Regions from separate parts of the Janibacter sp. CX7 genome, predicted to be linked through region 3. Evidence: riboswitches for the same ligand, from Rfam matches in the RefSeq annotation. Region 3 holds a riboswitch; each other region holds the start of a gene.
What was found. Region 3 has a riboswitch for S-adenosylmethionine ahead of NMQ01_RS10100 (aminotransferase class V-fold PLP-dependent enzyme). Riboswitches for the same ligand answer to the same signal wherever they lie in the genome.
Positions count from the first base shown of each region.

Region 1: linked by a shared signal. The riboswitch ahead of NMQ01_RS05780 (homoserine O-acetyltransferase) and the one ahead of NMQ01_RS10100 (aminotransferase class V-fold PLP-dependent enzyme) in region 3 are both predicted to bind S-adenosylmethionine.
Region 2: linked by a shared signal. The riboswitch ahead of NMQ01_RS05725 (bifunctional o-acetylhomoserine/o-acetylserine sulfhydrylase) and the one ahead of NMQ01_RS10100 (aminotransferase class V-fold PLP-dependent enzyme) in region 3 are both predicted to bind S-adenosylmethionine.
Region 4: linked by a shared signal. The riboswitch ahead of ssuE (NADPH-dependent FMN reductase) and the one ahead of NMQ01_RS10100 (aminotransferase class V-fold PLP-dependent enzyme) in region 3 are both predicted to bind S-adenosylmethionine.

Region 1 is NZ_CP101464.1:1,177,424-1,182,772, forward strand. Features, by position in the region: gene NMQ01_RS05765 (sodium:alanine symporter family protein) at 1-1,191, shown strand, start outside; gene NMQ01_RS05770 (YkvA family protein) at 1,249-1,635, shown strand; gene NMQ01_RS05775 (DUF4192 domain-containing protein) at 1,722-2,804, shown strand; SAM riboswitch class IV at 2,822-2,931, shown strand; gene NMQ01_RS05780 (homoserine O-acetyltransferase) at 2,948-4,078, shown strand; gene NMQ01_RS05785 (universal stress protein) at 4,176-4,574, shown strand; gene NMQ01_RS05790 (RNA polymerase sigma factor) at 4,725-5,349, shown strand, end outside.
Region 2 is NZ_CP101464.1:1,162,882-1,168,230, reverse strand. Features, by position in the region: gene NMQ01_RS05735 (hypothetical protein) at 1-1,059, opposite strand, end outside; gene NMQ01_RS05730 (hypothetical protein) at 1,059-1,364, opposite strand; partial or broken gene NMQ01_RS05725 (bifunctional o-acetylhomoserine/o-acetylserine sulfhydrylase) at 1,433-2,752, opposite strand; SAM riboswitch class IV at 2,766-2,878, opposite strand; gene NMQ01_RS05720 (hypothetical protein) at 2,912-3,313, opposite strand; gene NMQ01_RS05715 (hypothetical protein) at 3,300-3,668, opposite strand; gene NMQ01_RS05710 (acetyl-CoA carboxylase carboxyltransferase subunit alpha/beta) at 3,711-5,186, shown strand; gene NMQ01_RS05705 (hypothetical protein) at 5,199-5,349, opposite strand, start outside.
Region 3 is NZ_CP101464.1:2,067,703-2,073,051, forward strand. Features, by position in the region: gene NMQ01_RS10090 (DNA translocase FtsK) at 1-2,338, opposite strand, end outside; gene NMQ01_RS10095 (A24 family peptidase) at 2,425-3,069, shown strand; SAM riboswitch class IV at 3,142-3,257, shown strand; gene NMQ01_RS10100 (aminotransferase class V-fold PLP-dependent enzyme) at 3,300-4,517, shown strand; gene NMQ01_RS10105 (ribonuclease J) at 4,667-5,349, opposite strand, start outside.
Region 4 is NZ_CP101464.1:1,366,769-1,372,117, reverse strand. Features, by position in the region: gene NMQ01_RS06715 (ABC transporter substrate-binding protein) at 1-996, opposite strand, end outside; gene ssuE (NADPH-dependent FMN reductase) at 996-1,595, opposite strand; SAM riboswitch class IV at 1,862-1,976, opposite strand; gene NMQ01_RS06705 (class II 3-deoxy-7-phosphoheptulonate synthase) at 2,374-3,726, opposite strand; gene NMQ01_RS06700 (response regulator transcription factor) at 3,791-4,471, opposite strand; gene macS (MacS family sensor histidine kinase) at 4,468-5,349, opposite strand, start outside.

The DNA of each region.
Region 1 (5,349 bases), 890 kb from region 3:
AAGGAGAAGGACCCGGACACCGGTGAGTACCGCGGTGGTCCGGCCTACTACTTCGAGAAGGCCTACGCCCACAAGGCCAAGACCTTCTCGCTCGTCTACGCGATCGTCTTCGCCGTCGTCACCGTCTTCGCGATGAGCTTCTTCCTGCCGGGCGTGCAGGCCAACGGCATGTCCTCGGCCATCGAGTCCGCGTGGGGCGTGCCGACCTGGGCGACCGCCATCGGCGTGGTCATCGGCCTGGCCTTCATCGTCATCGGTGGCGTCAAGCGCATCGCGACCTTCGCGGCGTTCGTCGTGCCGCCGATGGCGATCCTCTACATCCTCTTCGCGCTCGTCGTCTTCTTCGTCAACTTCGACCAGATCGGCCACGTCTTCGGCGAGATCTTCTCCGGTGCCTTCGGCGGGCACGCCGTCTACGGCGCCATCGTCGGCCAGGCCGTCAAGTGGGGTGTCCAGCGCGGCATCTACTCCAACGAGGCCGGCCAGGGCACCGGCCCGCACCACGCCGCCGCGGCCGAGGTGTCGCACCCGGCGAAGCAGGGCTTCGTCCAGGCCTTCGCCGTCTACATCGACACCCTCTTCGTCTGCACGGCGACGGCCTTCATCATCATCTCGACGGACATGTACACCGTCTTCAAGGGCGAGACCTTCGGCGACGAGACGCTCTACGTCGGCGGGGTCGGCACCGACACCGAGCCCGGTCCGGGCTTCGTCCAGGCGGGCTTCGACACCCTCGCGCCCGGCTGGGGCTCGAGCTTCGTCGCGCTGGCCCTCGTCTTCTTCGCCTTCACGACGATGGTCGCCTACTACTACATGGCCGAGGTCAACCTCGCCTACCTCACCCGCAAGATCCGCAACGGCGTCGTGCGCCGCGGCATGATCCGTGCACTGCAGGCGCTGATCCTCGTCTCCGTCGCCTACGGCGCGACGACGACGGCCGGCTCCGCCTGGGGCCTGGGTGACATCGGCGTCGGCACGATGGCCTGGCTCAACATCCTCGGCATCCTCATGCTGCAGGGCCCGGCGCTCAAGGCGCTCAAGGACTTCCGCGCCCAGAAGAAGCAGGGTCTGGACCCGCAGTTCGACCCGCGCGACCACGGCATCGTGGGCGCGACCTTCTGGGAGGACCGCGCTGACGGGCTCGTCACACAGGGTGCCCCGGTGGAATCCCCGGCCGACGCGGGTCGTTGACCCCCGTGGAGCGCCCCCGACCCGGGAGCGCCCGAGCGTCAGGAGACCCCGATGGCCATGAGCCGCCGAGTCCGTAGTGCTGCCCACCTCGCGTCGGCCGTCCGGAGCGCCTCGCGCCCCGGCAGCCCCGGCATGATCGCGCGCCTGCGGGCCGTGCCGCGGATGATCCGCGCGGTCCGCTCCGGGGCCTACACCGGCCTGTCGTCCGCGCGCCTGGTCATGATGCTCGCCGGTGTCGGCTACGTCGTCTCGCCGATCGACATCGCGCCCGAGGGGCTGCTGCTGGCCTTCGGCCTGCTCGACGACGTCATGGTCGTCGGCTGGCTCGCCGCGACCCTGGTCAAGGAGACCGAGGACTTCATCGCGTGGGAGCAGGGCACGGCTTTCCAGCCGCAGCCCCAGCCCCAGCCGGGGACCGTGCGCTCGCACGTCGTGCCGGACTGATCCACAGCCTCGTGGCCGCTGCCGCGAGGATCCACAGGCGGCCCGCCCCTCTGTCGAGGGGGCGGGCCGCTCGGCATCGTCGGGGCATGACACCGACTGCCTCCCCCCGCGACCCCGCCGAGCTCGCCGTCCTCGTGCCCTACCAGCTCGGTTACCACCCGGGCCCCTCCCTCGTCCTCACGGCGCTGCACGGTCGTCGCGTGGGCATGGTCCAGCGGCTCGACCTCCTGCCCGACGCCGCGGCGTGCGAGCAGGTCGCGGCGCACTGCGTCGCCGTGCTGGCCCACAGCGGGGCGCAGGGTCTGGCCGTCACGGCCTTCGAGGAGGACGAAGGGGGGTCCCGCCCCCTGCGCACGGCGGTCACCTCAGCCGCCCTCGTCGCAGGTCTGCACGTGACACCGCACCTCGTCGTCCGCGAGGGCCGCACCTGGCCGGGCGGGCGCGAGCTGCCGCAGCCGCACGAGGTGCCGGCGGTCGCTCCCTTCGTCCTCGCCGGCGTGAGTCCCTGGCCGAGCCGGCAGGCGCTCGTCGACGGGGTGGTGCCGCCCACCGACGAGGTGAGGGCCGACCGGGTCGCTGCCGCGGCCGAGGGACTCGACCTCGCCCACGTCGACGAGGACGAGCTGGTCGACGTCTGGGCCCGGGTCCTCGACCCGCGCCGCACCGCGGAGCCGGTGGCGGTGCTCACCGACGCCGAGCTCGCCTTGCTCGCGATCTCGCTGCTCGACATCCCGTGGCGCGACGGGCTGCTCGCCATGCTCGCCCCCGGCTTCTTCGACCTCGACGCGCTGCCGCCGCACATCGCCACGCTCGTCATCGACGCAGCGGGGGACTGCCCGTGGGTCGACCTGTGGGAGGAGGGCGACGAGTGGCCGCGGCCGCAGGAGTGGCCCGAGGAGGTGCTGCTCGTGCGCGAGCGCCTCGTCGAGGTGGGCCGTCTGCTGCCGCCGCCCCTGACGGCGGCGGTGCACGTCGCGGTCGCGCAGCTGGCCTGGTGGGCGGGCGACGGCACGATCGCCGGCATCTGCCTCGAGCGGGCTCTCGAGGTCGACCCCGACCACCGGCTCGCCGACCTGATGTCGCGGCTGCTCGTCACCGGCGCGCACCCGTGGAGCGACGCGGTGGCGGGTCCGCACGACGGACGCGTCTCGATCCCGCGCGCCTCATGACGTTAGAGTTGGCGGCAGGTCATGAGTGCCAGCGCAAAGCCCCGGCTTGCTGGCCGGCAACCCTCCTCGCGACGGGGTGCCCCGGGTGATGACCTGGCCGCGTCGAGGCGATGTGGCAAGGCGAGACACTTCGGGAGCACTCCGTGAGCGTGACCACCACACCCCCCACGAGCACAGCGTCGTGGCGCGACGGTGACGAGCCGGGCGACCGGCACTTCCACTCCGTGGGCCACCTGCGGCTCGAGTCCGGCGAGTCCCTGCCCGACGTCGTGCTCGCCTACGAGACGTGGGGGCGGCTGAGCCCCGAGCGGGACAATGCGGTGCTCGTCGAGCACGCGCTGACCGGTGACAGCCACGTCGTCGGTGACGCCGGTCCCGGTCACCCCACGGCCGGCTGGTGGCCCGGGCTCATCGGTGAGGGTGCGCCCCTCGACGACTCCTACTTCGTCGTCGCGGTCAACGTCCTCGGTGGCTGCCAGGGCAGCACCGGGCCCGCCAGCACCGCGCCCGACGGGCGGCCCTGGGGCAGCCGGTTTCCCCGACTGACGATCCGCGACCAGGTCGCCGCCGAGGCGCGCCTGGCCGACGCGCTCGGCATCGAACGCTGGCACACCGTCATCGGCGGGTCGATGGGTGGCATGCGGACCCTCGAGTGGGTCGCGAGCCACCCCGACCGGGTCGGCACGGCGATCGCGCTCGCGACCGGTGCCCGGGCGACCGCCGAGCAGATCGGCTGGTGCCAGGCGCAGATCCTCGCCATCCGCAACGACCCGTGGTTCGCCGGGGGCGACTACTACGACCACCCGCAGGGACCGGAGAGCGGCCTGGCCATCGCCCGCCGCATCGCGCACATCACCTACCGCAGCGAGCTCGAGCTGCACGAGCGCTTCGGCCGCGAGGAGCAGGACGAGCCGGCGGGGGAGTCGGGGCGACCGCGCTACACCGTCGAGAGCTATCTCGACCACCACGGGGGCAAGCTCGCGCGTCGCTTCGACGCCAACTCCTATGCGGTGCTCTCCGAGGCGATGAACTCCCACGACATCGGTCGTGGACGCGGCGGGCTCGAGGCGGCGCTCGCCCCCTTCGCCGGTCGTCTCGTCGTCGCGCCCGTCGACTCCGACCGGCTCTACCCGCCCCGGCTCTCGAGCGAGATCGCCGCGGCGCGGCCCGGCACCCGGCTGCGCACGATCCACTCGGCGGTGGGTCACGACGGCTTCCTCACCGAGGTCGACCAGGTCGGCGAGCTGCTCCACGAGACCCTGCGCGACGCCTGACTCGTCGACACCCCGGCGGGGAGTGAGACAGGTCACGGGACCGCGGTGTAGCGTCTGGCCCAGGTTGTCCACCTGAGCGAGCTGACGAGGAGCACCGATGACGATCGTCGTGGGATACGTGTCCACCAAGGAAGGCGAAGCCGCCCTGGAGCGGGCCTTCGAGGAGTGCCGCCTGCGCAATGACAAGCTCGTCGTCATCCACTCCGACCGCGGCGGTGTCGGCCTGAGCGGTGACACCGCGCGCAAGCACGAGGACGACCTCGCGCAGGTGCGGTCCCGCATGGACGAGGCCGGGGTCGACGGCGAGGTCCGTGGGCTCGTGCGCGGCAAGGAGCCGGCCGAGGACCTCATCGTCGTGGCGGAGGAGACCGGCGCCGAGCTGATCATCATCGGCCTGCGTCGTCGCACCCCCGTCGGCAAGCTGATCCTCGGCTCCAACGCCCAGCGTGTGCTGCTCGACGCGCCCTGCGACGTGCTGGCGGTCAAGGCCCGCTGACGGGCCGCTGCCACCCCTGGTGGCGGCATCTGCGCCGCCCGCGTTTTATAATGGTCACGAGCCCAGCGCACAGCGACCGGGCGAGTCGGGACCGCGGGGTGACGCCACCCCCTTCGTCCCGGCGGAATCCTCCGTGACGAAAGGTTGTTGGTGACTGCTGTGTCCCCACGGTCCGGCGAGACGCAGGGCTCCCTCCCCAAGGAGTTCTCGCACCCATCGTTGCAGGAGCTCGTCCTGAAGGGCCGCACGACCGGATCCATCACCAGCGACCAGCTGCAGGCAGCATTCAGCGAGGCGAAGATCAGCCCCACCCGGGGTCGGGTCGTCCTGCGTGCACTGGGCGACCAGGGAATCGAGGTACAGGTGCCAGAGTCCACCCCGGCGAAGAAGACCGCGAAGAAGGCTCCCGCCAAGAAGGCGGCGACCAAGACCGCGGCGACGAAGACGGCCGCGAAGAAGACCGCGACCAAGAAGGCCGCCGCGCCCGCGAAGAAGGCTGCTCCGGCGAAGAAGGTCGCGGCCAAGAAGGCCGCGTCGACGGCGACGGCCGCAGCCGCCGCTGCGCCCGTGAAGCAGGCGGCGCCGGCCAAGCAGGCCGCCGCGAAGAAGGCCGCTGCCAAGAAGGCCGCGGCCAATCCCACGACGACGACGGCCGAGGAGCCGGCACCGGGCGAGGACGAGCTGCTCGTCGACGAGCCCGAGGCGAAGACCAAGCCCGAGACGGAGCAGGACGAGAAGTCCGGCTTCACGATCAGCAACGACGACGAGGACGACG
Region 2 (5,349 bases), 900 kb from region 3:
CACCTTGCTGGTGGTCCGCACGGAGTACTTGACGACGTAGCCGCCCTTGCGCACACGACCCGACCCAGCGACCGCCGCCCAGTCGGTCACCATGTCGTCGACCAGGCGGGCGCCACTCGCCTCGGCCAGCTTGTCAGTGGCCCGGTGCTTGAGCTTCACCGTGTTCGTCGCGACCTTGTGCTTGGTCCAGCTCTTGGCGTTCGCCGCGATCCGTCGATGGGCGATGGGGTTGGTGGACGTGTCCGCCGCCCTGATGTTCTTGAGCTCGTCGGCACGGTGACTGAGCCTGGTGGCATTCTTGGCATCGGCCCGCTTGCTCCCGGGGATGACGATGTCGACGGCAGTGAGGACGGTCGTCGCGCCGACGTCCTTGTAGCTCCCCTCGCCGTAGACCGCGCGGCGGCCGAGCTTGCCGATGGGATCGCCTGCGGTCATGATCGCCGCCGGCTTGCCCCACGGGGTGACGTCGACGACCGGGTTGTTGAAGAGGCTGCTCGTCCCCGTCCGGCTGGCCATCTCGAAGCTGTTGTAGGTCCGGGGGTCGGACAAGGCTGTTCCGACCGAGCCCAGCCGCCCGGCCGTCGCCCGCTCGTCGGCCACTGCGGCGTCGGCCACCCGCCGGTACCCTCGCTTGTTCATCTCCCGCGAGTTGCTCGCCGCGCGGTACTCCCGGTCGACCGTCGCGTACTCGGGGTCCTCCGGGGTCATCGTCTCGAGCCTCGCCCGCCGGTCCTCGCTGGTCCTGTCGTTGGCGTCGTAACGAGCGCGCAGCCTCGCGAGCTCGGCCTGGCTCTTCTCGAGCCGGTCGGCATAGGGCCGGATGATCTGCTCGGTGTCGCTGAGCCGGTTGGCGATCGCGACGAGGTCCTGCGGGGTCGTCCCGACCTCCTGCTCGAAGAGAGTGCCGGAGCACGACTCCCAGACTCCCTTCGTCGAAACCATGCGGAGCATCTCGGCGACGGTGTGGATGTTGGCGGCGACCGTCTTGAGCTCGTCCGCCTCCGCCCGGATCATCTCCGGGTCGCCCTCCTCGATCGTCCCTGTCTCGTCCAACGCCATCAGAGGACTCCCTGGTGCCGTCGGTCGAGGAGGTCCTCGGTCTTCACGTACCAACCCCCGGCATCCTTGGCGAGGCGGCCGAGCTCGCGCAGCTGCTTGCCCACCCGGATCCGCTCCCGCTCGAAGTCGCCGATCGCGCCCTCGTACGCATCGGTGCCGTACCAGCTCGGGAAGCCGAAGGTCTCGACCGCCTCGTTGTTCGCCTTCGCCGCCTTCTCCTCCAGGAAGTCGGCGATGGCCTTCAGCTGTCGGCCGAGCCCGTCGATGCCCTCGCTGTCGATGGAGATGCGCTGCTGTCCGTCCATGCCCCCACGCTAGGAAAGAACGCCGAAGGGCCCGTGGAATTATCCACAGGCCCCTCGGACGAGCTCGATCACTTCGCCGCGGCGAAGCCCTCCTCGAGGTCGGCGATGATGTCGTCGATGCCCTCGAGGCCGACCGCCAGGCGCACGAGGCCGGGGGTGACGCCGGCGGCGAGCCGGTCCTCCTCCGGACCCTGCGAGTGGGTCGTCGACGCGGGGTGGATCACGAGGGAGCGCACGTCACCGATGTTGGCGAGGTGGCTGTGCAGCGTGAGCCCCTCGACGAACTTCTTGCCCGCCTCGAAGCCGCCGGCGATCTCGAAGGAGATGACGGCACCGGCCCCCTTCGGCGTGTAGCGCTGCGCCTGCTCGAAGCTCGCGGAGCCCTCGAGGGAGGCCCAGTTCACCGACTCGACCTGGCCGTGGCCGGAGAGGAAGTCGACGACCTTGCGGGTGTTGTCGAGGTGGCGCTCGATGCGCAGGCTGAGCGTCTCGATGCCCTGCCCGATGAGGAAGGCGTTGAAGGGCGAGATCGCCGGACCGATGTCGCGCAGCAGCTGCACGCGCGCCTTGAGGATGAAGGAGAGGTTGGCCCCCAGGGCGCCGTTGACACCGAGGTCGGGCCCGAAGCGCAGCCCGTGGTAGCTCGGGTCGGGCTGGTTGTAGTTGGGGAACTTCTCCGCGTCGGCGGCGTAGTCGAAGTTGCCGGAGTCGACGATGACACCGGCGATCGCGGTGCCGTGGCCACCGAGGTACTTCGTCGCCGAGTGCACGACGACGTCGGCGCCGTGCTCGATGGGCCGCAGGACGTAGGGCGTGGCGATCGTGTTGTCGACGACGAGCGGGACCCCCGCCTCGTGGGCGACCTCGGCGATGCCGGCGATGTCGAGCACGACCGGCTTGGGGTTGCCGATGGTCTCGCCGAAGAAGACCTTGGTGTTGGGCTTGACCGCCGCGCGCCACTGCTCGAGGTCGCTCGGGTCCTCGACGAGGGTCGTCTCGATGCCGAACTTCGCGAGGGTGAACTTCAGCAGGTTGACCGTGCCGCCGTAGAGCGCGGCGCTGGCGACGATGTGGTCACCGGCCTCGGCGATGTTGACCAGGGCCAGGTGCGTCGCGGACATCCCCGATGCGGTGAGCAGGGCCCCGACGCCGCCCTCGAGCGCAGCGATCTTCTGCTCCACCGCGTCCTGGGTGGGGTTCATGATCCGCGTGTAGATGTTGCCGAACTCCTTGAGCGCGAAGAGGTTCGCCGCGTGCTCGGTGTCCTTGAAGGCGTAGGAGGTCGTCGCGTGGATCGGCAGCGCCCGCGAGCCCGTCGTGGGGTCGGGTGCCTGGCCGGCGTGGATCTGACGGGTGTCGAAGCTCCAGGTGGAGGGATCGGTCATGGTGGTGCTCCTGTGCTGTGCGCGCTTGACCGCGACGGTCGTCGCGGACCAGGTCGTCTCCCGGGGCACCCCACCGCGGAGGAGGGTTGCCGGCCAGCGAGCCGGGGCTTCGCGCTGGCGCTCAAGACCTGTCGCAAGACTAGGAGATGCTCGCGTCGCCGATCAGGCGCGTCTCACACGGTGGATCCACCACAGGCCGACGAAGGGGAGGACGAGCGGCAGGTAGCCGTAGCCGGACCCGTAGTGGGACCAGACGGTCTTGTCCGGGAAGAGCTCCGGACGCACGAAGGACAGGGTGCCGACCGCGAGCACGCCGACCGCCTCGACGGTGATCGCCCCGGTCGCCAGCCGGGCGCCGGAGGGACCCCCCTTCGCCAGGGCCACGGTCGCGACGACGTAGATGACGGCCGCGACGGCCGAGAGCACGTAGGCCAGCGGCGCGCGGTCGAAGTACTGGGTGATCTGCAGGACCGAGCGGCCGGTCGCGGCGAGCGCGAGGACGGCGTAGACCGCGACGACGACCCGGCCGGGCCCGGTGCCCGTGCGCACCTCAGGCCGGGCCATGGGTCTGCCAGATCTGGAGGATGCGGTAGGCCATGACCCCGACGGTGAAGGCGCCGGCGAGGACGACGCCCATGGCCCAGCGGGTCTTCTCCTTCAGCGCGATGAAGACGACGATCGGCGGCAGGATCGGCAGCGTGAGGGCGTAGGCGAGCATCGTCGCACCCTCGCCCTGGCCCGACACCTTGCCCATCGCGATCGCAGAGACGACGACGAGCACGAGCAGGGCGAGCTCGAGGACCGCGGTGACGATCAGCATGAGGTCGTCGACGAGGCGGTCGAGGACGAGGTAGGCCAGGGACTGCAGTCCGAGCACGCCGACCGCGACGATGACGACAGTGGTCAAGGGCACAAGCACCGGGCAAGGGTACCCAGCGCGCGGCCTGCGACCATCACTGCCATGAGTGACCCGCGTCCCGGTGCCCAGCAGCTCATCGCCTCCGTCGTCGACGCCGGCAGCTTCGTCTCGTGGGACGAGCCGATCGACGTCAGCGGCCTCTCCCCCGACTACCGCGCCGCGGTCGACAAGGCCGCAGAGCGGGCCGGGACCGACGAGTCCGTGCTGACCGGGCGGGCGAGCATCCACGGTCACGACGTGGCGCTCATCGTCGGCGAGTTCCGCTTCCTCGGTGGCTCCATCGGGCGGGCCGCGGCCGCGCGGATCGTCGCGGCGATCCGCCGGGCGACGTCGGAGCGCCTGCCCCTCGTCGCGGCCACCGCGAGCGGCGGCACCCGCATGCAGGAGGGCACCCCGGCCTTCGTGACGATGGTCGACATCTCGGCGGCCGTCGTCGCGCACAAGGCGGCCGGACTGCCCTACCTCGTCTACCTGCGCCACCCCACGACCGGCGGCGTCTTCGCCTCGTGGGGGTCCCTGGGCCACATGACGATCGCCGAGCCCGACGCGCTCATCGGCTTCCTCGGCCCGGTCGTCTACGAGACGGTCAACGGCGTGCCCTTCCCCGACGGGGTGCAGGTCGCCGAGAACCTCGTCGACAAGGGCATCGTCGATGCCGTCGTCCCCGTCGAGGGCCTGGCCGACATCGCCGCCCGCGCGCTCACCCTGCTCTCGGCGAGCACGACCCGCACCGCCGACCCGGCCGACCACCCGGCGTGGCCGATCTCCCCCTTCGTCTCCCGTCCGGAGCCCACCGACGAGGAGGTCGCCCGCGTCTGGCAGTCCATCGAGACGACGCGGCGTGCGGACCGGCCCGGTGTGCGCGAGCTGCTGCGGCACGCCGCCGACGACGTCATCCCGCTCAACGGCACCGGCTACGGCGAGTCGGACAAGGGCGTCATGCTCGCGCTGGCGTCCTTCGCCGGGCGGGCCTGCGTGCTCGTCGGTCAGGACCGGCGCTACCAGGCCGCCCAGTCGATGGGGCCGGCCGCGCTGCGCGAGGCGCGACGCGGCATGCGGATGGCGACCGAGCTCGGGCTGCCGCTCGTGACGATCATCGACACCCCCGGCGCCGACCTGTCGCCCCGTGCCGAGGAGGGCGCCCTCGCGGGCGAGATCGCCCGCTCGATCTCCGACATGACCGCCCTGACCGTGCCGAGCGTCTCCGTGCTCCTCGGCGAGGGCACCGGCGGCGGCGCCCTCGCGCTGCTGCCGGCGCAGCGGATCATCGCCGCGGGCCACGCCTGGCTCTCGCCGCTGCCCCCGGAGGGTGCGAGCGCGATCGTCTACAAGGACACCGAGCACGCCGCGCTGCTCGCCGCCCGGCAGCGGGTCGGCGCCACGCAGATGCACGAGGACGGCACGGTCGACGTCATCGTCCCGGAGGAGCCGGCCGCGCACGAGGACCCCGAGGGCTTCGCCGCCGCGATCGCCGCCGCCATCGCGGCCGAGGTCGAGGGGCTGCTGCACGAGGGGTGACCCGGCCGGTCGCTACCCGGCGATCGCGAGGCCCGGCCACGCGGGCATCTCGACGACCCCGTGCACCGACGCGAGATAGGTGCCGAGCAGGGGCACCCGGTGCTCGCGGCAGGCGGCGATCGCCGCCTCGTGCCACCCCCTCGCCACGTCGTCGGGCGTGTAG
Region 3 (5,349 bases):
TCTGCTTCTTGGGCGTCTCGGGGGCGACGTCCTCGCGGTAGGTCGGCTTGAGCTGGCCGGTGACGTGCCCGACGACGTGCTCGATCTCCGACTCGGTGACCCAGGCGCCCTGGACTCGCATCGGCTTGGACTTGCCCATCGGCAGGAAGAGGGCGTCACCCTGGCCGAGCAGCTTCTCCGCGCCGGGCTGGTCGAGAACGACGCGCGAGTCGGCGAGCGACGAGGTGGCGAAGGCCATGCGCGAGGGGACGTTGGCCTTGATCAGGCCGGTCACGACGTCGACCGACGGGCGCTGGGTCGCGAGGACGAGGTGGATGCCGGCGGCGCGCGCGAGCTGGGTGATGCGCACGATCGAGTCCTCGACGTCGCGGGGCGCGACCATCATCAGGTCGGCGAGCTCGTCGACGATGACGAGGAGGTAGGGATAGGGCTGGATGACCCGCTCGCTGCCGGGAATCGGCTCGACCTTGCCCGCCTTGACAGCCTTGTTGTAGTCGTCGACGTGCTTGTAGCCGAAGGTCGCGAGGTCGTCGTAGCGCATGTCCATCTCGCGCACGACCCACTGGAGGGCCTCGGCGGCCTTCTTGGCGTTGGTGATGATCGGCGTGATGAGGTGCGGGATGCCCTCGTAGGCCGTCAGCTCCACCCGCTTGGGGTCGACGAGCACCATGCGCACCTCGTCGGGCGTCGCCCTCATGAGGATCGAGGTGATCATCGAGTTGACGAAGGACGACTTGCCGGAGCCGGTCGCGCCGGCGACGAGGATGTGCGGCATCTTCGCGAGGTTGGCGATGACGTAGCCTCCCTCGACGTCCTTGCCGACACCCATGACCATCGGGTGCTCGTTGTTGCGGGCCACGTCGGAGCGCAGCACGTCGCCGAGGCAGACCATCTCCTTGTCGGCATTGGGGATCTCGATGCCGATGGCCGACTTGCCGGGGATGGGGCTGAGGATGCGCACGTCGGCGGAGGCGACGGCATAGGCGATGTTCTTCGACAGCGCGGTGACGCGCTCGACCTTGACGCCCGGGCCGAGCTCGACGACGTAGCGGGTGACGGTCGGGCCGCGGTGGAAGCCGGTGACCTGGGCGTCGATGCCGAACTCGTCGAGCACACCCGTGAGCGCCTCGACGACCTTGTCGTTGGCCGCCGAGCGCTCCTTGTGCGGCGCGCCGGGCTTGAGGTACTGGCTGTCGGGCAGCGTGTAGGTGACGTCGCCGGCGAGGGCCAGCTGCTCGACCCGCTGCGGCAGCTGGGTCGTCGGCGGGGGCTGCAGCTCGGTCTTGCCGCTCGCGATCGGCGCGACGGCAGGGTTCTTCGTCGGGCGCTTCTCGCCCGGGCGTGGGCCGCCGGCCTCGGCCTGCGGGGTCTCGGCCGCCTCCTCGGCCTCGACGGGGGCCGCCGGCTTCTTGCGACGCCCCTTGCCGACCGGCTGGACGACGGCGGCCTGGTCGTAGGCGGTGTCGCCGTCGCGCTCGCCGGACTGCTCGTCCTCGGCGTCGATGGTGCGGCGGCGCCGGGCGCGGCTCACCGCCGCCTTGGGCGCGTCGTGGCGGGCGTCGACGTCGGCCGCGGTGACGTGGCTGGGCACCTCGCCGGTGAAGGCGGCGCGCACGTAGGCCAGTCGCTGCGGCACCTCGTGCAGCGGGGTGCCGGTGAGGAGCAGGAGGGCGAAGAGCCCGAGGAGGACGAGCAGGATCGTCGCCGGCCACTCGGTGACCGCCGTCGACAGCGGGTCGGAGGCGAGGAAGCCGACGATGCCGCCGGCGTCACGCATCGGTCCCGCGCCGTCCGGTGGCTGCGGGATGTCCTTGGCGATGTGGGTCAGGCCCGCCGCCGCGAAGAGCAGCATGACGGTGCCGAAGCCCAGCCGGGCGTCGGCCGCCGGCTCGCTCGCCGAGCGCAGCAGGCGCACGCCGAGCAGGAGCAGGACGATCGGCAGCGCATAGGCGACCCGGCCGAAGGTGCCGGCCGCGACCGCGTGGACGATGTCGCCGAAGAGGCCGCTCAGGCCCCACCACTCGCGGACGGCGACGACGAGGGCCAGGGCGATCGCGAGGAAGCCCCAGCCGTCCCGGCGGTGCTCCGGCTCGATCTGGCCGGCGCTCGTGCCGATCCGGCGCACGCCGGAGCCGGTCGCGTGCGCGACCCCCATCCAGGTGCGCTGCACCGCCGCGATGGGCAGCGGCAGACCGCCGCCGGAGGCGGGCTTGCGGGAGGAGGTCCTCCCCTTCGCGCTGCTCTTGGCGGGTGCCTTGCGACCCGACGGGCGGGTGGAGCCCTTGGGTCGGGAGCTGGCGCCCTTGCTGCGCGAGGTGGTCGACGGACGAGTGGCCATGATTCGCAGGGTAGGCGAAAGCCACCCCCGACACACGCGTCACACGCGCACCACGGGCCACGGATCGCAGCGGTTAGCCTCGCCCCGTGGACTCGCGGACCCTCCTCGTCGTGCTCCTCGCGGCCGCCTGCGGGGTGCTCGGGTGGCGCTGGCTGCGCACCGGTCGCTACCGCCGGCCGGACGAAGGAGCCCCCCTCCCCCGCCACCTCTGGGTCGCCGGAGTCGCTCCCTTCGTCGGTCTCGTCGTGGAGCGCGGGCTCGTCGACCGGACCTGGCCGGTGCTGCTCGCGCCGCTCGCCCTGGCCCTCGCCGGACTCGTCCTCGCCGCCGTCGACGCCGACGTCCACCGCCTGCCCAACGCGATCACGCTGCCGCTCGTGCCGGTCCAGGCCGTACTGCTCACCGTCGCGTCGGCCACGACCGGCGACTGGGGCGCCTTCGCCCGCGCCGGTCTGGCGGCGCTGCTCGTGGGTGGTGGGACGGTGCTGCTCGCCTTCGTCCTCTTCGGCAGGTCGATCGGCATGGGCGACGCCAAGCTCATGGTCTCCATCGCGCCGACGCTCGCCTGGCTGGGCTGGAGCACGCTCGCCGTGGGGGTCTGGCTCGGCTTCGTCATCGGCGGCCTCGTGGCCGCCGGGCTGCTCGTCACCCGCCGCGCGCAGCGCTCGACCCACCTCGCCTTCGGCCCTTATCTCGTCGCCGGGGCCGTGCTCGCCGTCGCGCTGGCCTGATGTCCACGGGGCGAGACGCGCCCCGCAGAGGGTCGACAGCAGCCGTGGTCGGTCGGTTATGGTCTGAGCCAAGGTCACGAGTACCAGCGACAAGCCCCGGCTAGCTGGTCGGCAACCCTCCTTCCGCGGTGGGGTGCTCCGGGTGACGACCTGGCCGGCGACAGACCGTCGCCCGGCAAGCGCGGACTCGCGGTCGACACCTCGGGTCCCAACGGACCAGGAGCACCGTCATGACCATCTCCGACCTGCACCGCACGACCACCGCCCTGCCCCAGCTCGTCTCCGCGGGTCTGGCGTACCGCGACGAGCACGGTGCGAGCATCGAGTACGCCCACCTCGACCACGGCGCAACCACCCCGGCCTTCGCCGCCGTGGCCGACGAGGTCGCCGCCGCGGCCGTCACCTACTCGTCCGTGCACCGCGGCGCGGGCTTCGCCTCGCGGGTCACGAGCTCGCGCTACGAGGCCGCCCGTGAGGCCGTCGCCGCCTTCGTCGGCGCCCGCGAGGACGACCACGTCGTCTTCACCCGCAACACCACCGACTCCTTCAACCTGCTGGCCCGGGCGCTGCCCACCGGGACCAAGGTCTTCGTCTTCGCCTCGGAGCACCACGCGGCGCTGCTGCCGTGGGGCGACGTGCTGCGCCTGCCGGTGCCGCACAGCCACGACGAGGCGCTCGACCTGCTCGACCAGGCGCTGCGCAACCACCCGGCCGAGCACCGCCTCGTCGTGGCGACCGGCGCGTCCAACGTCACCGGCGAGCACTGGCCGATCGAGCGGATCGCCGCCCTGGCGCACGAGCACGACGCGCGCTTCGCGCTCGACGCGGCCCAGGTCGCGCCGCACCGCCGGGTCGACATCGACGCGCTCGGCGTCGACTACGTCGCCTTCTCCGGGCACAAGGTCTACGCCCCCTTCGGCGCCGGCGTGCTCGTCGGGCGCAGCGACTGGCTCGACGAGGCGCAGCCCTACCTCGCCGGAGGCGGGGCCACCGCCCGCGTCGGGCTCGACGAGACCGAGTGGACCTGTGGCCCGGCGCGTCACGAGGCCGGCTCCCCCAATGTCCTGGGAGCCGTCGCGCTGGCCACCGCGTGCGAGCTCATCACCGAGCACGAGGCGGCGATCATCGACCACGAGCAGGCCCTGCGCATCCGCCTGCTCGCCGGCCTGCAGCAGATCCCCGGCGTGCGTGTGCACACCCTCTTCGGCGGCGTCGACGGCGCGCCGGTCGCGACGATCACCGTCGACGGCCACGACAGCAGCGAGGTCGCGCGCATCCTCGGCGACGACCACGGCATCGGGGTGCGCGACGGCAAGTTCTGCGCGCACCTGCTCGTCGACGACCTCCTCTCGGAGACCGAGCACGAGACCGCCGTGCGGATCAGCGCCGGCCTGGGCACGACGCCCGAGCACATCGACCGACTCCTCGGCGCACTGCGCTCGCTCTGACCCTCCTCGGGTGGGGCGAAGGGGGGACCCGGCAGGCCCCCTTCGGCCCAACAAGAAGAACTGCCCCTTCGCAAGGGTTCGGAACCCTTGCGAAGGGGCAGTTTCTTCGGGTGACCCGCAAACCGGGGGGCGGGTGAGGACCTGCCCGCTCAGGCCTCGACGACCACGGGGATGATCATCGGGCGGCGGCGGATCTTGCCACCGACCCAGCCGCCGACGGCGCGGCGCACGACCTGCTGGAGCTGGTGGGTGTCGGTCGTGCCCTTGCGGGCCGCCTCGTCGAGCGCGGCGATGATCTTGGGCTTGACCTGGGTGAAGATCTCGTCGTCCTCGGCGAAGCCGCGGGCGGTGATCTCCGGACCGGCGACGACCTTGCCGGTCGAGGAGTCGACGACGACCATGACGGAGATGAAGCCCTCGTCGCGCAGGATGCGGCGGTCCTTGAGCAGCTCCTCGGTCGTCCCGCCGACGCTCGAGCCGTCGACGTAGACGTAGCCGCAGGGCACGGCGCCGGCGATCCGGGCACGGCCGTCGACGAGGTCGACGACGACCCCGTCCTCGGCGAGGACGACGTGGTCGGGGTCGACACCGGTCGCGATCGCCAGGTCGGCATTGGCCACGAGGTGGCGCCACTCGCCGTGGACCGGCATGACATTGCGCGGCTTGACGATGTTGTAGCAGTAGAGCAGCTCGCCGGCGCTGGCGTGACCCGAGACGTGCACCTTGGCATTGCCCTTGTGCACGACGTCGGCGCCCAGGCGCATGAGGCCGTTGATGACCCGGTAGACGGCATTCTCGTTGCCCGGGATCAGGCTCGAGGCGAGCAGGACGG
Region 4 (5,349 bases), 700 kb from region 3:
GCTCGAGGGGTCGAGGTCGGCCCGGTCGACGATCCCGGTGCTCTCGAGCCAGGCGGCCCACTGGGTGAAATCACGGTCGGTGACGACTCCCCCCTTCGCCGGGACGCCGGTGCTCTTCCAGAAGCGGACGTTGTCCGTCGTCTCGTTGCGGTCGCGGCCCTCGATGATCCGCTCGAAGCGGGCGATGACCTGCGCACGCGGTGTCCGGCGGGCCCACTCGATGGCCTTGGCGACACCTGTCGTGAAGTCGCGGACCGCGTCCGGGTGCTCGGCGATGAAGTCGTCGCGCAGGACGTACTGGCCACCGTTGAGCTCGCGCCCGAGGACGTCGACGTCGCGGATCAGCTCGCGGATGTCGTCCTGGGCCTTGGCCCGGTCCTGCAGGATCCCGCCCAGGGCGCCGACGTCGACCTGCTTGCGGCGGATCGCCTCCTCGGTGTCGTTGGGCGGCAGGACGACGAGCTGCACCTGATCGATCTCGGCGGCGCTCAGCCCCGCCTTCGTCAGCCAGGTCTCGACGAAGGCCTCGGCATGGGCACCCAGGGTGTTGACGGCGATCTTCGCGCCGACGAGGTCCTTCGGCCCACGGATCGTGCTGTCCTTGCGCACGTAGAGGCCCTGGTAGGAGGTCTCGTCCGAGCCGTAGTAGTTGATGACCGCGGTGATCGGCGAGCCGGCCCCGGCGAGCTTGACGACGGCACCGGAAAAGGCGCCACCCACGTCGGTCTGGCCGGTCGCGACGGACTGGATGTCCTGCGGCCCGCTCACCGTGGCGCCGACGTACTCGAGGGTGACCTTGCTGAAGTAGCCGAGGTCGTCGGCGAGCTCGGGGAAGGTGACGTTGTTGGCGCTGCCCTGGTAGCGGAAGGTGACCTTGCCCCCGGGCGCGGTGCCGGCGGCATCGCTCGACGGCAGGGCGCAGCCGGCGAGGGTGGACGTCGTGGCGATGCCGGCGAGGCCGAGCAGGACGGTGCGGCGGGAGGTGAGCGCGCTCATCAGGCCACCGCCACCGAGCGCGCGAAGAGCTCACCGCGGTGCGCCGCATCAGCGGCGGCGACGAGCGAGCGGCCGGCGACAGCATCGAGGAAGACGCGGGTGACCTCGGCGAGCGGCCCCGCCGCGGAGTCGGCGATGCTCACCTCGCCGTCGTCGTACCGGGTGACCTCGGAGGCCAGGACGAACCACCCCGGCGTGATGGCACTCGGCGCCAGGCTCGCCAGGACCGGCCGCAGGGCGTAGTCCACCGCGAGGACGTGGGCGGGGCTGCCGCCGGTGGCGATCGGCAGGACCACCTTGTCCTTGAGCCCGGTCTGCGGCAGCAGGTCGAGGAAGGCCTTGAGCAGTCCGCTGTAGGCCGCCTTGTAGACCGGGGTCGAGACGATCACGGCGTCGGCCCGCTGCAGGGCGCAGGCGGCCCGGGCGATGTCGTCGTGCTCGGCGTCGGCCCGCAGCAGCGGCTCTGCGGGCAGGTCCCGCAGGACGATCGGGTGCACGACGTGCCCGGCGCGCTGGACCCGGTGGGCGAGGTCGCCGAGCACGGCTTCGGTGCGGGAGGTGGTCGAGGGTGAGCTGGAGATCGTGGCGATGACAGCCATGGGGGTGCCTTTCGATGGGCAGGTGGGTACGACGGATCGACGGCTGACGAAGGGAGGTCGTCACCGGTCGTGAGAGTGGGAGTGGGTGTGCAGGGTTCGCCGAGGGTGCGCATTGCCGTTGGGCAATGCGGGTTCAGGTCAGCGACAGAGGGCGCTGTTGACCCGCAGGAGGTCGACGTGGCGCCGCAGCGCCGGACGCAGCGACCGCGGTGCGGTCGGGGCGGTGGTGCTCATGGGGAGTCCGTCCTGTCATGAGGCCGGTGAGTGCCTCGCGCTTGCTCCGGCCGCGACGGCAGGAGCCAGGTCCTCACCCGGAGCACCCCACCGCGAGTGGAGGGTTGCCGCCCAGCAAGCCGGGGCTTGACGCTGGAGCTCGTGACCTGATGACAAACCTACGCAGATCCATCTCCTACTGCAAGAGAAGGAGATGGACGTCTCGCCATCCGGGACACCAATTCCCCTGCCCCGCAACGAGACCGCCCACGACGAAGGGAGACACGGCCCGGGTTGTGTTGTGTGGTCAACCGGTAGCGCCGGGTGCCGGCAGCGCCCGGTGAGCGCCGCCGGCTCGCTGAAATCCCGGTTCAACACACAACCATCAGCACGACGAAGGGGGCGCCGCCGCCAGCACGACGAAGGGTGGGGTCGACGCGAATCAAGGAAAAGTCCGGACTGCCTGCGCCCCGTGAGAGGCAGACCAAGCGGTCCGGACTTTTCCCCAGCGTCGACCCCACCCTTCGGCGGGCGGCCCGGTCTTCGGCAGGACGGACGAGAGGGCTCAGCCCTCGCTGAGCATCTCCGCGGTGAGGAAGGCCAGCTCCAGGCTCTGCTGGTGGTTCAGCCGCGGGTCGCAGACGCTCTCGTAGCGCTTGTTGAGGTCCTCGTCGAGGATGCGCTCGGCGCCGCCGAGGCACTCGGTGACGTCGTTGCCGGTGAGCTCGACGTGCAGGCCACCGGGGACGGTGCCGAGCGCGCGGTGCACCTCGAAGAAGCCGCGCACCTCGTCGACGACGTCCTCGAAGTCGCGCGTCTTGAAGCCCGACGCCGACTCGAAAGTGTTGCCGTGCATCGGGTCGCAGATCCACGTGACCATCGCGCCGGAGTCACGCACCCGCTCGACGATGCGCGGCATCGCCTCGCGGATCTTGCCCGCCCCCATCCGGGTGATGAAGGTCAGGCGGCCGGGTTCGCGGTGCGGGTCGAGCAGGTCGATGATGCGCAGCAGCTCGTCCGGGTCGGCCTTGTCGGAGACCTTCATCCCGATGGGGTTGCGGATCCGGCTGACGAAGTCGAGGTGCGCGTGGTCGATCTGCCGGGTGCGCTCGCCGATCCACAGGAAGTGCCCCGAGGTGTCGTAGAGGTCGCCGGTGCGCGAGTCGACGCGGGTCATCGGGCGCTCGTAGTCCAGGAGCAGCGCCTCGTGCGCCGACCAGAACTCGGTCGTCTTCATCGCGTCGAAGTCGACGTCGCACGCGGCCATGAAGCGCATGGCCTTGTCGATCTCGCGGGCCAGGCCCTCGTAGCGCCGGTTGGCGGCGTTGGAGACGAAGCCGACGTTCCAGTCGTGGACGCGCCGCAGGTCGGCGAAGCCGCCCTGCGTGAAGGCCCGCACGAGGTTCAGCGTCGCGGCGCTCGTGTGGTAGCCGCGCAGCAGCCGCTCGGGGTCGGGCTCGCGGGACTCGGGCGTGAAGGCGAAGTCGTTGACCATGTCGCCGCGGTAGGCGGGCAGGGTCACGCCGTCGCGGGTCTCGGTGTCCTTGCTCCGCGGCTTGGCGAACTGCCCCGCCATGCGGCCCATCTTGACGACCGGCATGCCGGCGCCGTAGGTGAGCACGGCGGCCATCTGCAGGATCGTCTTGATCCGGTCGCGGATGTTGTCGGCGGTCGCGTGGACGAAGGTCTCGGCGCAGTCGCCGCCCTGGAGCACGAAGGCCTCACCGACCGCGGCCTTGGCCACCCGGTCGCGCAGGTCGTCGCACTCCCCCGCGAAGACGAGCGGAGGATAGCTCCCGAGGGTCGCCACGACGTCGTCGAGAGCGGCCCGGTCGGGCCAGCTCGGCTGCTGGGCAGCGGGCAGGTCGCTGGCGATGGCGTCAGCGGCGGACGTGGAGGTGGGCACTGCGGTGGTCACCACCCAAGGATAGGTCGAGCCGCCACCGCACCGGCGACCCGTCCACCTGCAGGACGAAGGGAGGTCACTCCGGCTGGTCGAGACCCCGGCTGATCGCGAAGCGGGTCAGCTCCACGCGGTTGTGCAGGTGGAGCTTGCCGAGGATGTTCTGCACGTGGTTCTGCACCGTCCGGTGCGAGATGACGAGGTCGGCCGCGATCTCCTTGGCCGTCATGCCCATGGCGACGTAGCGCAGGATCTCGGTCTCGCGCTCGGTGAGCTCGGGCACCGGCGAGCTGCTCGCCTCCGGCTCGGGCGCGCTGCGGGCGCGGGTGCGCATCTCGCGGAATTCGCCGAGCACCAGACCCGCGAGGCCCGGGGTGAAGACCGCGTCCCCCGCCCCGGTCGCCGTGACGGCGTCACGGATCTCCTGCGGCGAGGCGGACTTGACGAGATAGCCGCTCGCGCCGGCCTTGACCGCCGCGAGCACGTCGTGCTCCTCGCCGCTCGCCGAGAGGATGAGCACCTTGGTCGCGAGGTCGCTGATCGCCGTGCACACCTCGTCGCCGCGCAGCTCCGGCAGGTTGAGGTCGAGGACGAGCACGTCGGGGGTCGTCGCGCGCGTCCGGCGCACCGTCGAGGGCCCGTCGGCGGCGGTGCCGACGACGTCGAAGCCTGCCTCCTCGAGGTCTCGCACGAGGGCATCGCGCCACAGCGGGTGATCGTCGGCGACGAGGACGGTGAGGGGGGCGCCGGGCTCGGTCATGAGGAGGAGCCTGCCATGTGCGTGGTCGGCACGGTGAGGGTCACCGTCGTGCCGCCGGTGGACGGCGAGCGCCAGCTCGCGTCGCCGCCGAGGTCGAGCATCCGTCCGCGGATCGAGCTGCTCGCGCCGAGGCGCCCCTCGTCGGCGGCCCGGACGAGCCGGTCGACGGGCATGCCGACGCCGTTGTCGCGGACGACGACCTCGAGGCCGGTCTCGTCGGCGTCGAGCAGGGCCCGCGCCCCGTCACCGGCGTGCCGGGCGACGTTGTCGAGCGCCGCGACGACGGCGGCCTCGACCTCGCGGGCGACGAGCTGCGGCACCTGCACCGGCCCCGCGGGCAGGACCACCTCGACGGTGGCCGAGCGAAGTGAGGCCAGCCCGGCAGCGAGATCACGGCGGTCGCCCTCGTCCGCCGGCACGGCGGTCGGCCCGGAGGTGGCCGGCTCGAAGCGGGTGATGCGCAGGGAGCGCTCCTGGTCGGCGGCGAGATCGGCCAGGGCCTCCCCTTCGCCGCCGATCTCACGACCTCGCCGGTGGATCATCGCCAGGGCCTGGAGCACCCCGTCGTGCACCTCACGACCGATGCGCTCGCGCTCGGCGAGCCGCTCGCTGATCGCGAGCGCCTGCTCGAGGCGCTTCTGGCTCTCGCGGGCGAGCTGCACGGCGAGCCCGACGAGGATGCCGAGGATGTAGAGCAGGAAGATGTTGTGCCAGGTCAGCTGGCCCGGGTGCTCGGCCTGGACGAGGTTGGCGGCGGCGATGACCGTCGCCGCGAGGACCCCGCCGCGGATCCCGGTGAGCAGTGCGCCGGCCATGACCGACGCGGCACTCCACACACCCGGGACGGTCGAGATGCCGGCGCTCACCTCCGCGGGGTC